DNA from 2 places in the Bacillus sp. FAU20 genome. Region 1 is predicted to be linked to the other one. Evidence: a T-box and tRNA genes for the amino acid it is inferred to sense, from the RefSeq annotation. Region 1 holds a T-box; the other holds one or more tRNA genes.
The links. A T-box is a leader RNA that pairs with one kind of tRNA and senses whether it is charged. The one in region 1 lies ahead of metG (methionine--tRNA ligase), so its partner is inferred to be a tRNA-Met.
Positions count from the first base shown of each region.

Region 1 (5,136 bases):
ACGAAAAGCTTTCTTATGACAACAAGTGCGACTCTTATTGTATGTCTATTCTTCCCGCCAACCTTTTTAACAGATGGTGCCCTGCAAGCCGGTCTATGGAAATATGCTTTCTTCCTCGGATTATTCGGCGTTGTTGTACCTGTCATTTGTTTTTCAATCGGTGTACCAAAGGTTGGAACAGGACTCGGTACAATATTAGGTGCAGCTGAATTACCAACTGCTATTATCGCTTCTATTACACTTGTACATGAAGTCGTAACATTCATGCAGTGGATTGGAATTATTTTTATATTGATTGGGATTTTCACTCCCCAGCTGCTTACAGCTAGGAAAGCAAGGAAACATAATCGCGTGCATAGCGCTTGAAAAAAATGCAGAATTTATCTGGAGGTATAAATGACTATTTTAAGCATCGTATTTTTTGCTATTATGTGTATCTTCTTCCTAATAAGATATATGAAAGAAAAGAAATTTTACGATTTACTTCTCATTCCCGTTTGTATATATGCAGGAGCAGTGAAAACTCCTTTCGTAGAGTACTTAAACTTTAATACTACATTTAAAATAACGTATGATATTGCAGCTATTATTCTTGTAATCCTTGCTGTACTTTTCTTTTTGAAAGATAAGAAAGAGAATCATACTGCATAACAAAAGACCTTTCATTTACTTGAAAGGTCTTTTTCTATATTTCACGTTACCGCTCCATACAGCTTCTCTATCTCATGTTCAATTTGTTTTACATCGATTCGCTCAAATAATGGCTGCACGCTATCAATTCTACTTGGCAACGTATTTTGAGGTTCCCAATTTCGTTTCACAATCGATAATGTGTTTCTAACCCTTTCACTTGAAAATGGTAAAAACGGTTCAAGGAGATTTGCAAAATTAGCGATAAGATACACACAGTTATAAATCATTTCTTCACACGAAACTGGATCATCTTCTCGTTGTCTCCAAGGCTGCTTTTCATCAAAATATTTATTTGCAAAACGGACTGCATCAAATATTGTCTCTAACGCCACCTTAAATTGAGTTTGCTCAATCGCCTCTCCTACATATTTATATAATCCTTCTACTTTATCTTTCAGCTCTACCTCAATACTTCCCTTCGGCACGATACCACCATAATATTTTTCAATAAACTTTAATGTCCGGTTCACAAAGTTCCCGTATGCACCTAATAATTCACTATTATGACTGTAAATAAATTCCCGCCATGAAAAATCAGTATCGCGATTTTCTGGTGCATTGACGGTTAAAAAGTAACGAATAGAATCTGGATCATAGCGTTCTAATATGTCAGGCACCCATACTGCCCAGTTTTTACTTGTAGATAATTTTCTTTTTTCAACTGTTAAATATTCATTCGAAACGATATGACGCGGGCTTGCTCCTTCCCCTATTCCAAGTAATACCGCTGGCCAAATGACGGAATGAAACGGAATATTATCCTTTCCGTGCACATAATATGTTTTCGCTTCGCTATCCCAAAACTCTTGATCATCTTTCCCTGTTTTTTCAGCCCAATGTTTACTCGCTGAATAATAGCCTGTCACTGCTTCAATCCATACGTAAATTTTCTTATCTTCATACCCTTCTACTGGAATTGGTACCCCAATTGGTAAATCACGTGATACGGCCCTATCTAGTAATCCTTCCTTTACATATCTCTCTGTTAGTTGAATCGCATTGTCGCGCCATGTCCCTGTTTGTTTGGCAATTTCTACAGCCCTTTTAATTTGCTCCTGAAATGTATGCAACGCGAAATAGAAATGCTCTGTTTCCTGTACAGATGGTGTACTACCACATAACTTACATTTCTTTTCTAACAAATCGAGTGGATCTAAAATAGCTGAACACGCATCGCATTGATCTCCTCTTGCTGCTTCATGACAATGCGGACATATTCCTTCTACATAACGATCCGGTAAAAATTGCGTACACGTTTCACAATATGCTTGTTCCACTGTTTTTTTATAAATATAGCCTTCTTCTAATAAACGTAAAAAAACATTTTGAACCGTTTCATGATGATGCTCGCTAGCGGTATGTGTATAGCAATCATAGGTAAAACCTAGGTCATGAAAACATCTCTGGAATTCTTCATGATACTTATTAGCAATTTCTTTCGCTGTCACACCTTCTTGTTTTGCCCTAATTGCAATCGGTGTTCCATTACAATCACTCCCTGAAACATACAACACATTCTCACCTTTTGCCCTATAATAACGCGCTAAAATATCTCCTGGTAATAAACTTGCAATATGGCCAAGGTGTAACGAACCATTTGCATACGGCCAAGCGCCTCCAATAAAAATACTCATCTTATATTCCTCCTTTAAAATATAAAAAGCCCCGCCCTTATCTTAAAAAAGATAAGGGCGGGGCTGTATAAACAGTCGCGGTACCACCTTATTTCGCTAATTACTCACATAATTAGCCTTAACAAGTACGGAGCTCTATGCTCTTATACTGTGGTTTTGATAACGAGTACCAACTCTCGTCGCCGCCTACTATTATCATTTGATAAGTTCAGGACGAAGCTCAAAGGCCATTGTTCAAATGAATATTCTTGCTTCTTCTCAGCTACCGAAGCTCTCTGGAAAGAATGTGTTCATCCTACTTTTCCTTTTCAACGCTTTTACGTATAACAAGTATTGTACGACTTAATCACAGAAAAATCAAACTTTTATCCAGAAAGAAAAGGAAATCCCATCCTCTCACCGAATACCTATACGTTCACAAAAGGAGTGATAACATTGAACCAAAAACAACTAAGCACTATAAATGAAAAAAGCTGGAATGCAGCTGCCTATGAAGCTTGGACGAATCGCCATGGGGCGCCGGAGGGTTATGCGAAAAAAATTATGGAAGATCCCACGCGCGAGGTAGCACATTATTTACCTTACATACAATCTCCAAAAGGAAAATGTATTATTAATTTACTCGGCTCAAAAGGAAATAAAGGTGTTGCTCTCGCCCTTTTAGGAGCTGACGTAACAGTTGTTGATATTTCAGCGAGTAATGCAAAATATGCAAATGAACTTGCTGCCGCCGCAGACGTCTCTATTCATTACATCGTTTCTGATGTACTAGATGTAAATCTCTCCAAATCATTTGATATCGTATTGCTGGAGCTTGGTGTACTTCATTACTTTCTAGATTTAAAACCACTCTTTCAAAAAATTGCTACTTTGCTTAAGCGAGATGGAATGCTTATCCTTCGTGACTATCATCCTGTTTACACGAAATTATTAGGAGTCAACCACCCATCATTTCAGGCCAATGGAAATTATTTTGATGAAGAATTAATTGAAGATGATGTTGCTTATAGCATCCTTCTTACAGAACCACAGAAAGAATCGTTACCTAAAACAACCATCCGTCGCTGGACGCTAGGAGAAATCATTACAACACTTGCGGAAGAACGTTTTAAAATTGAAAAACTAGTTGAAGAACATGGGCCCCATCAAAGATGGGTCTTCCCTTCTACTGCACCAGAAGGAATCGAAGAACGTATCCCTGGTCTATATACAATAATTGCGACAGCATGCAAAAAAGGATCCCTTCACGGATAGGATCCTTTTTGCATGCTCACGCATATAAGTTGAGGTTGGAGATTACCATAATTCTGTAGAATAGGACACAAGATATTTCAACATTTCGTCTCTGACTTACGTCGTCAAAAAGGGGTATGACCAACATAACGAAGAGTAATGTTTTTAGTTGATATTGATAATCGTTATCAACTAATTAGAAGTATACATGATGTCATTTCAAATTTCAATAGCATTTCTAATATTTATTTATGAATTTTATGATATGCAAATGTATACATTTTAAGAACTTTTTCTAATACCAATCTGACTCCTTCCATTATCTGCTATAATTTTCATTGAACAGATTAATAACTTCATAATAATGTTTTTATTAATTTCGTTTCAAAAATCTATAAATCATAATAAATAGTTTAAATGAGGGTAGGGGTAACGATGAAATATGTTAGTATTCGAAAAAAACTACTGTTCACACTCTTAAGCATTTCTTCTTTATTTAGCATTGCTCTTATTGTTATTCTTTCATTCGCCATGAATCAAGCAAGTGAAATCGAAACGTTAAAAAATGATGTATCAAAAAGAGCGACGATTTTAAAAGAACGTGGCGATTGGTTCCAAGCACAAGTTGCTGGTTTACAAGAATATTTACTATCACATGATCAAAAAGGATTAGATAAGTTCAACCGAGAAGGGAAAAAATTAGCTGATACTAGAGAGAAAGTAACAAGTGACAAGAAGCTCCCAGAAGGAATGAAAGAAGCTATTTTAATGGGGGGAAAATGGCGTAGCGTCATAGATAATGAGGTACTCCCTCTTGCGCGTGAAGGAAAATGGGACGAAGCATCTAAAATTGCTTTAGCACAAACAGATTATGTAAATGATCTTTTAGGTCGTTTTAATAAATATACAAATGAAGAAAATGAGAAACGTGACGCATTAATTGCTGACGTCGAGTCTTCTTCATCACTTATTCAATATATTATTTTCTTCTCACTCATTGCATGTACATTAACGTCTATCTTATTAGCATGGTGGTTCTCTGGTAAACTCGTTAAACCAATTCGACAAATTGATGAGAAGTTAAAAGAATTAGCTTCTCAAGATGGAGATTTAACGGCTAGATTACACGTAACAAGTAAAGATGAAATTGGTGACATTGCAAATTCCTTTAATCAAATGCTCACTAACTTACAGCATATAATAAAACAAGTTCAACAAACATCAACAAGTGTAAAAGAAGCTTCCGAAAATGTATTTATCGAAACAACCGCTTCTATGGAAAATACCGCAAGAACCCAAGAAACTATGAATGCTCTTGAACACAATATTCGTTCACAAGTTTCTAGCATTGAAGAAAGTTCAACCGCGATGGATGACATGGCAACGAGTGTTCAGCGTATCGCTGAGTCCGCCTCTTCTGTTACTAGTTTAGCTGTCACAACGTCAGAAAAAGCAGATGATGGGAATAAAGTCATTGAGAAATCTATTACACAAATGCATACAATTAACGAAGCTGTTAACGCTACATCACAAGTAGTTGAGCGACTCATTACACATACAAATCATATAGATACTG
Region 1 covers NZ_JBVYHY010000024.1:58,082-63,217, reverse strand. The annotation lists gene AC0OM3_RS20645 (EamA family transporter) at 1-366, shown strand, start outside; gene AC0OM3_RS20640 (hypothetical protein) at 397-651, shown strand; gene metG (methionine--tRNA ligase) at 693-2,327, opposite strand; T-box leader at 2,378-2,648, opposite strand; gene AC0OM3_RS20630 (class I SAM-dependent methyltransferase) at 2,763-3,581, shown strand; gene AC0OM3_RS20625 (methyl-accepting chemotaxis protein) at 3,996-5,136, shown strand, end outside.

Region 2 (5,136 bases), on a different contig from region 1:
ATTGCAAGTGCATATTTACCAACACTTAAATCCATCATCGCATAAGAGTCACCCGAAACAAATCCACCGCCTTTTGCAGCTGTAGCCAATCCTGTATCAAGAGAATACGTCTTTGCCGAACCAAATGATATTAAACTATGGCCATTTGGATAAGAAGACTTTTCTTCATGTTTAACGACAATATTTTCTTTAAGGATATCCGAAAGCATCGGTGCAACTAATTTTTCACACTCACCATGTTCATTAGATGCAACTGGAATTAACATTTCAATATCAATACTTCCTCTATCTAAACAATAAATATCAACATGCTCTACTTCGACACCAAAATCACGGAACGCTTGCATAATCTGTTCTTCCTGCACTTGATGATTTTCACGCTCTCGTTGTATCTCCTTAGCAAAATCCTCCATAACCTTTGATACACCTAATAGTTGCTCGGCTACTATTCTACGATTTTCCTTCATTTGTTTTCGTAATTTTTGACCCTCATAGAAGTGATCTAATTCACCTGCTACTAAATCCGTCACTTTTTTCCCTCTCACACAATGCTTGTCCCACTCACGAACTAATTTACGATTATGTTGCAGGGTTCCTTCTTCCGTTTCATTCATTATTTGTTTCATATAATCGTACGTTTTATCAAAATTCACTACCCAGCATTGATCCTTTTTAAAGCATGTTTGACATGTTTTCGCAGTAATTGTACTCAAAAACAAATCTGCTTCTGTCTCTTTATCTTCTTCCTCTACATACCCATATACAGAAAAGCTATTAGATAAAGCAGCAAATACATTTGCAAATTGGTTGATTTTATTTGCTGTAACATCACGCATCCTTCTTAAATATTGTTGTTGATCTTGCGAATGCTCTTGTGTACCTGGCATAAATTTAGCAATACGATCCAAAACAAGCTGCGGTGTTAATAAGAAGATAACAATCGCTACACCTGACTCAATTAAAGTTGTTACAATATTTGTCTGTTTGTCTACATATAATGTAATTAAGCTTGTCCCAATTAATAAACCTAAACTAACACCTAAACGCTTCCCTTCTTTTAACAATCCACCAAGCAATCCAGAAAAAGCAAGAAGGCTAAGCTGAGACAAGCTAGACACATTTGCTAAACTTAATATTAGTCCTGTTACAACCCCCACTGTAGATCCTGTGGCAGCACCCGCAATAAATGCAAATACTAGCACTAAATACCTTGTAAAAATATGTTGAATAGAAGCATCATATACAAACCAATCTGTTGTACCTGTTAAAACAGATGCTAGTAATATAATCAAACAAACAATTTCTTCCGTCTCTAATGCCTGTTGTTTTCCTTTCCTTTCCACTAAAAGCGGGACACTTTGTAAAAATATCATAGTTAATACGAAACTAAGTCCAGCCTCGATAGTACTAACGAGTAAATCGTACATGGTGACAGTTTGTTGCGCAAAATATACAACAACTAAGTGTGCTGTTAATGCGGAGATAAATACTTGAAATGGAACAAGTCCAACAGTTTTACGTGTAAATCGACTAAAGAAGATATTATAAATGAAGAAGGTAAAGATGGATGCAAAGGTAAAAAACAAATTATCTATCGATACTGAAAGAGCTCCTCCCATTAGAGCTAAAAATGCTAGCGGCATCTTATCCCGCTTCATAACATAAACAGCAGCAAAAAATGGCAGTGCAAACGGTAAAATATTTGTTAATATATATGCTCGTCCCAAAAGAAAACCAATAACAACAATAATAAATCCCCATCTAAAGAAAACTTGCTCAAATTTCATTCGCAACTTACTCGTCCACTTTATTCCTCCAAGCTGACTCTCATTCATTGCCAATGCACTTGTATTCATAGTATTCCTTCCTGCTTTAGGCATATTTTTAACACCACCTGCATAGTTTAATTACTGTCATTATAAAAGACGATTGTTGGTTTTTTTGTCAAAACAACAGTTTTCACTTTTATAATCGTTCGACTTTTTATTCGAAATAACTCTACAGATATACACGGTATGTAAGTTATTTTTGATATTTTAATTAAATATTCAGAAAATATAGGGTGATTTTGTAGAAGTGTTGTATATCTTAATTTATTTAACAAAAAAAGATCATGCAAATTTGCATGATCTTTTTTGATGACCCGTACGGGATTCGAACCCGTGTTACCGCCGTGAAAGGGCGGTGTCTTAACCACTTGACCAACGGGCCGTTAAATTAAATATAGCGGCGGAGGGGATCGAACCCCCGACCTCACGGGTATGAACCGTACGCTCTAGCCAGCTGAGCTACACCGCCATGTCGTCTTATTTAACGGACAATTAGTATCTTACATCAGATACTAATTAAAGTCAACACATCTCAAAAACTTTTTTAAAAATATATTTTTACATATAAAAAAGCACCCTGAGCCATCACCCTGGGTACCTCTCTATATGTTAAAAACTAAACGTTCTTATTATCCGCGACGCGCGCCACGGCCACCACGTTTAGACTCTGTGTTACGCTTTAAAGAAGTTAAGCGATCTTCGCTATCTTTTAAGAAGCGTGCCATCTTTTGCTCAAATGTTTCTTTCGGAGCTCGGTCGTTACCGCCACCGCGATTATCTCTGTTGAAAGAGCGATTATTACGTTGTGGACGTCCAGAACGTTGTTGATCACCACCGCGTTGGTATTCACCGCGTGGACGATCTCCTTCTGTTTTTTCACGTTCTTTCGCTTTTTTGATAGATAAACCAATCTTTCCATCTTTTTCAACATTAATAACTTTTACTTCTACTTGGTCGCCCACTTTTAAGTGATCGTTAATATCTTTTACATAGTTATCAGCAACTTCACTAATATGAACAAGACCCGTTAAGCCCTCTGGCAGCTCCACAAAAGCCCCAAAATTTGTAATACCTGTTACTTTACCCTGTAACTTGCTGCCTACCTCGATTGACATAAAAAAAATGCTCCTCCTTAGTGGTTAAAAAGTCAAATTTTACTTTATTATATATAATCCTAAAATATAGTGTCAATAAGACATACTCTACTTAGAAACAGGAAAAATTATCTCCCCTTTACCAGAGAAGAAATAATCCCTTCTAGCAATCTTTAATACGTACTCTTCATCATTTAACTTTTGAACTTCGTCTTTTAGACTTTTTTCTTTATTCGTTAATGAATCCAGTTCTTTTTTCATGTCCTTAACTTTTGCTTCTTTTGCTTTAATGGAACTGTTTTGTTGATAAAACGTTACACTAATACTCGCAATAATTGTAAAAGTAAAGACAAGAAAAACCGCTAAACGGCGATAAAGTCGCTTCCTGTTCTCATCCGTTTGTATTATATGCTCTTTAACAGGATTTGGACTCTGTTTTTCGATTGTTCTTTGTCTCAGTTCCCTCATTTCCGAGGTCCCCCTAACTTCTTTTTTATACGCTCCCATAATTGGAAGATATGTCCCTTCAATTTTGCTATATATTGCAGGAACCCTATATGTTTCACTATAAAAAGTTTAACACGATTAGGGAGAAGTTTCCATATGAGCGAAGCAATAAATCGAACAGGCCAGAAAAAAACTTTCCATATGAAAAGTAATATCCAAATCACCATTTTCCATAACACATGTCCAATTGAAAGCAGTATACGAAATAAGAATAATATAAATGCAATAAATAGCTGCGCTATAATAATAACAGGTTTTATCATGAGTAGCTGTATAATTCGAACAAAAAAATATGTTGTTTGCATAAAAATATAGATGAGAAAATTTAACAGCTTCATGTATAGTGCCTTCAGTAAGCTTTGATATGCCGCAAAACCACATAATAATGCCAAAAACACATATATACGTAGCTCAGCTTCATTTACGAGAAGCAATACATAAAAGACGAATAATGCTTGGACAATCCAAAATAATATATCATGTATAAATACAAGCCAACGTTTACGTTCTTGGCGCTTTAAAAAACGTTGATATGTATCTAAAGACGCTCCAATCCAAGCACCCATTCCAATCATTGAAAGCATTGTATACAACTGAATTGTTAAGCTCATTTAAACAACTTACTAAAGAAACCTTTAGTTTTTTCCCCTTGATTTTCATCAATATACAGCATCTCATTAACTTTCCCTTTAATCGACACAATACCTTTTTCCACATCTAAATTTTTCATTTGTAAATTTTGACCACGAATCGTTAAAAAACCCATTACGGTCTCTAGTAAAAACTCTTCGCTATCAAAACTCTCTACCTGCTTTACACCGGTAATATCAATTATACGCCTGCCACGCATAATAATGTCATGCTCTACAGAAACATTTTGTTGATTAGAAGACGTAGGTGAGTAACCATTATTCACGTAAATCCCCCCATAGGTTTTTACTAGCTAATAGTAATGTATGAGGGGATAAATGATTTTAGAACAAGCCTTCTTCCGCTTTTACTTTTTCTTCACGAACTAAGCTATACATATTTGCTGCATCTTCTTTTTTAGTTGTTTCTTTTAATTCATTTATTTTCACAGTCACTATTTTTTGACCAAAACGAATTGTTAATTCGTCAGCTACTTTCACATCAGAACTCGCTTTTGCCACCTGACCATTAATAGATATTCTTCCTTGATCAGCTACTTCTTTCGCTAATGTTCTTCTTTTAATTAAACGTGATACTTTTAAAAACTTATCTAGACGCATATCAAATCCCCCTATTAACGCTCTGTCTGTTTCGCTTCTTCCCATAAAACATCTAACTGTTCTAATGATAAATCTTTCATCTCTTTATTCATTTCAGCTACTTTTGCCTCCATGTATAAAAAACGACCAGTAAATTTCTCATTAGTTGAACGTAACGCCTCTTCTGGATCTATTTTGTAATGACGAGCTATATTAACAAATGCAAAGAGTAAATCACCAAACTCACCTAGCATCTTTTCCTCATCCATATTTGTAACTTCTTGTTGGAACTCTTGCCATTCTTCCAAGGCTTTCTCTATCATCGGTTGCACATCAACCCAATCAAATCCAACCTTACCAGCTTTCTTCTGAATTTCATAGGCGCGTAGTAACTGCGGCAAACTTTTTGGAACGCCATTTAAAACAGATTCTTTCACGAATCCTTTTTCTTGTTTTTTAATCTCTTCCCAATTTGCA
Region 2 covers NZ_JBVYHY010000020.1:16,716-21,851, forward strand. The annotation lists gene spoIIE (stage II sporulation protein E) at 1-1,880, opposite strand, end outside; tRNA gene AC0OM3_RS13455 (tRNA-Glu) at 2,140-2,211, opposite strand; tRNA gene AC0OM3_RS13460 (tRNA-Met) at 2,225-2,298, opposite strand; gene AC0OM3_RS13465 (S1 domain-containing RNA-binding protein) at 2,459-2,944, opposite strand; gene divIC (cell division protein DivIC) at 3,032-3,391, opposite strand; gene yabQ (spore cortex biosynthesis protein YabQ) at 3,388-4,041, opposite strand; gene yabP (sporulation protein YabP) at 4,038-4,346, opposite strand; gene AC0OM3_RS13485 (RNA-binding S4 domain-containing protein) at 4,405-4,680, opposite strand; gene yabN (bifunctional methyltransferase/pyrophosphohydrolase YabN) at 4,695-5,136, opposite strand, start outside.
Region 2: it encodes a tRNA-Met, which carries the amino acid that the T-box ahead of metG (methionine--tRNA ligase) is inferred to sense. The anticodon was not compared.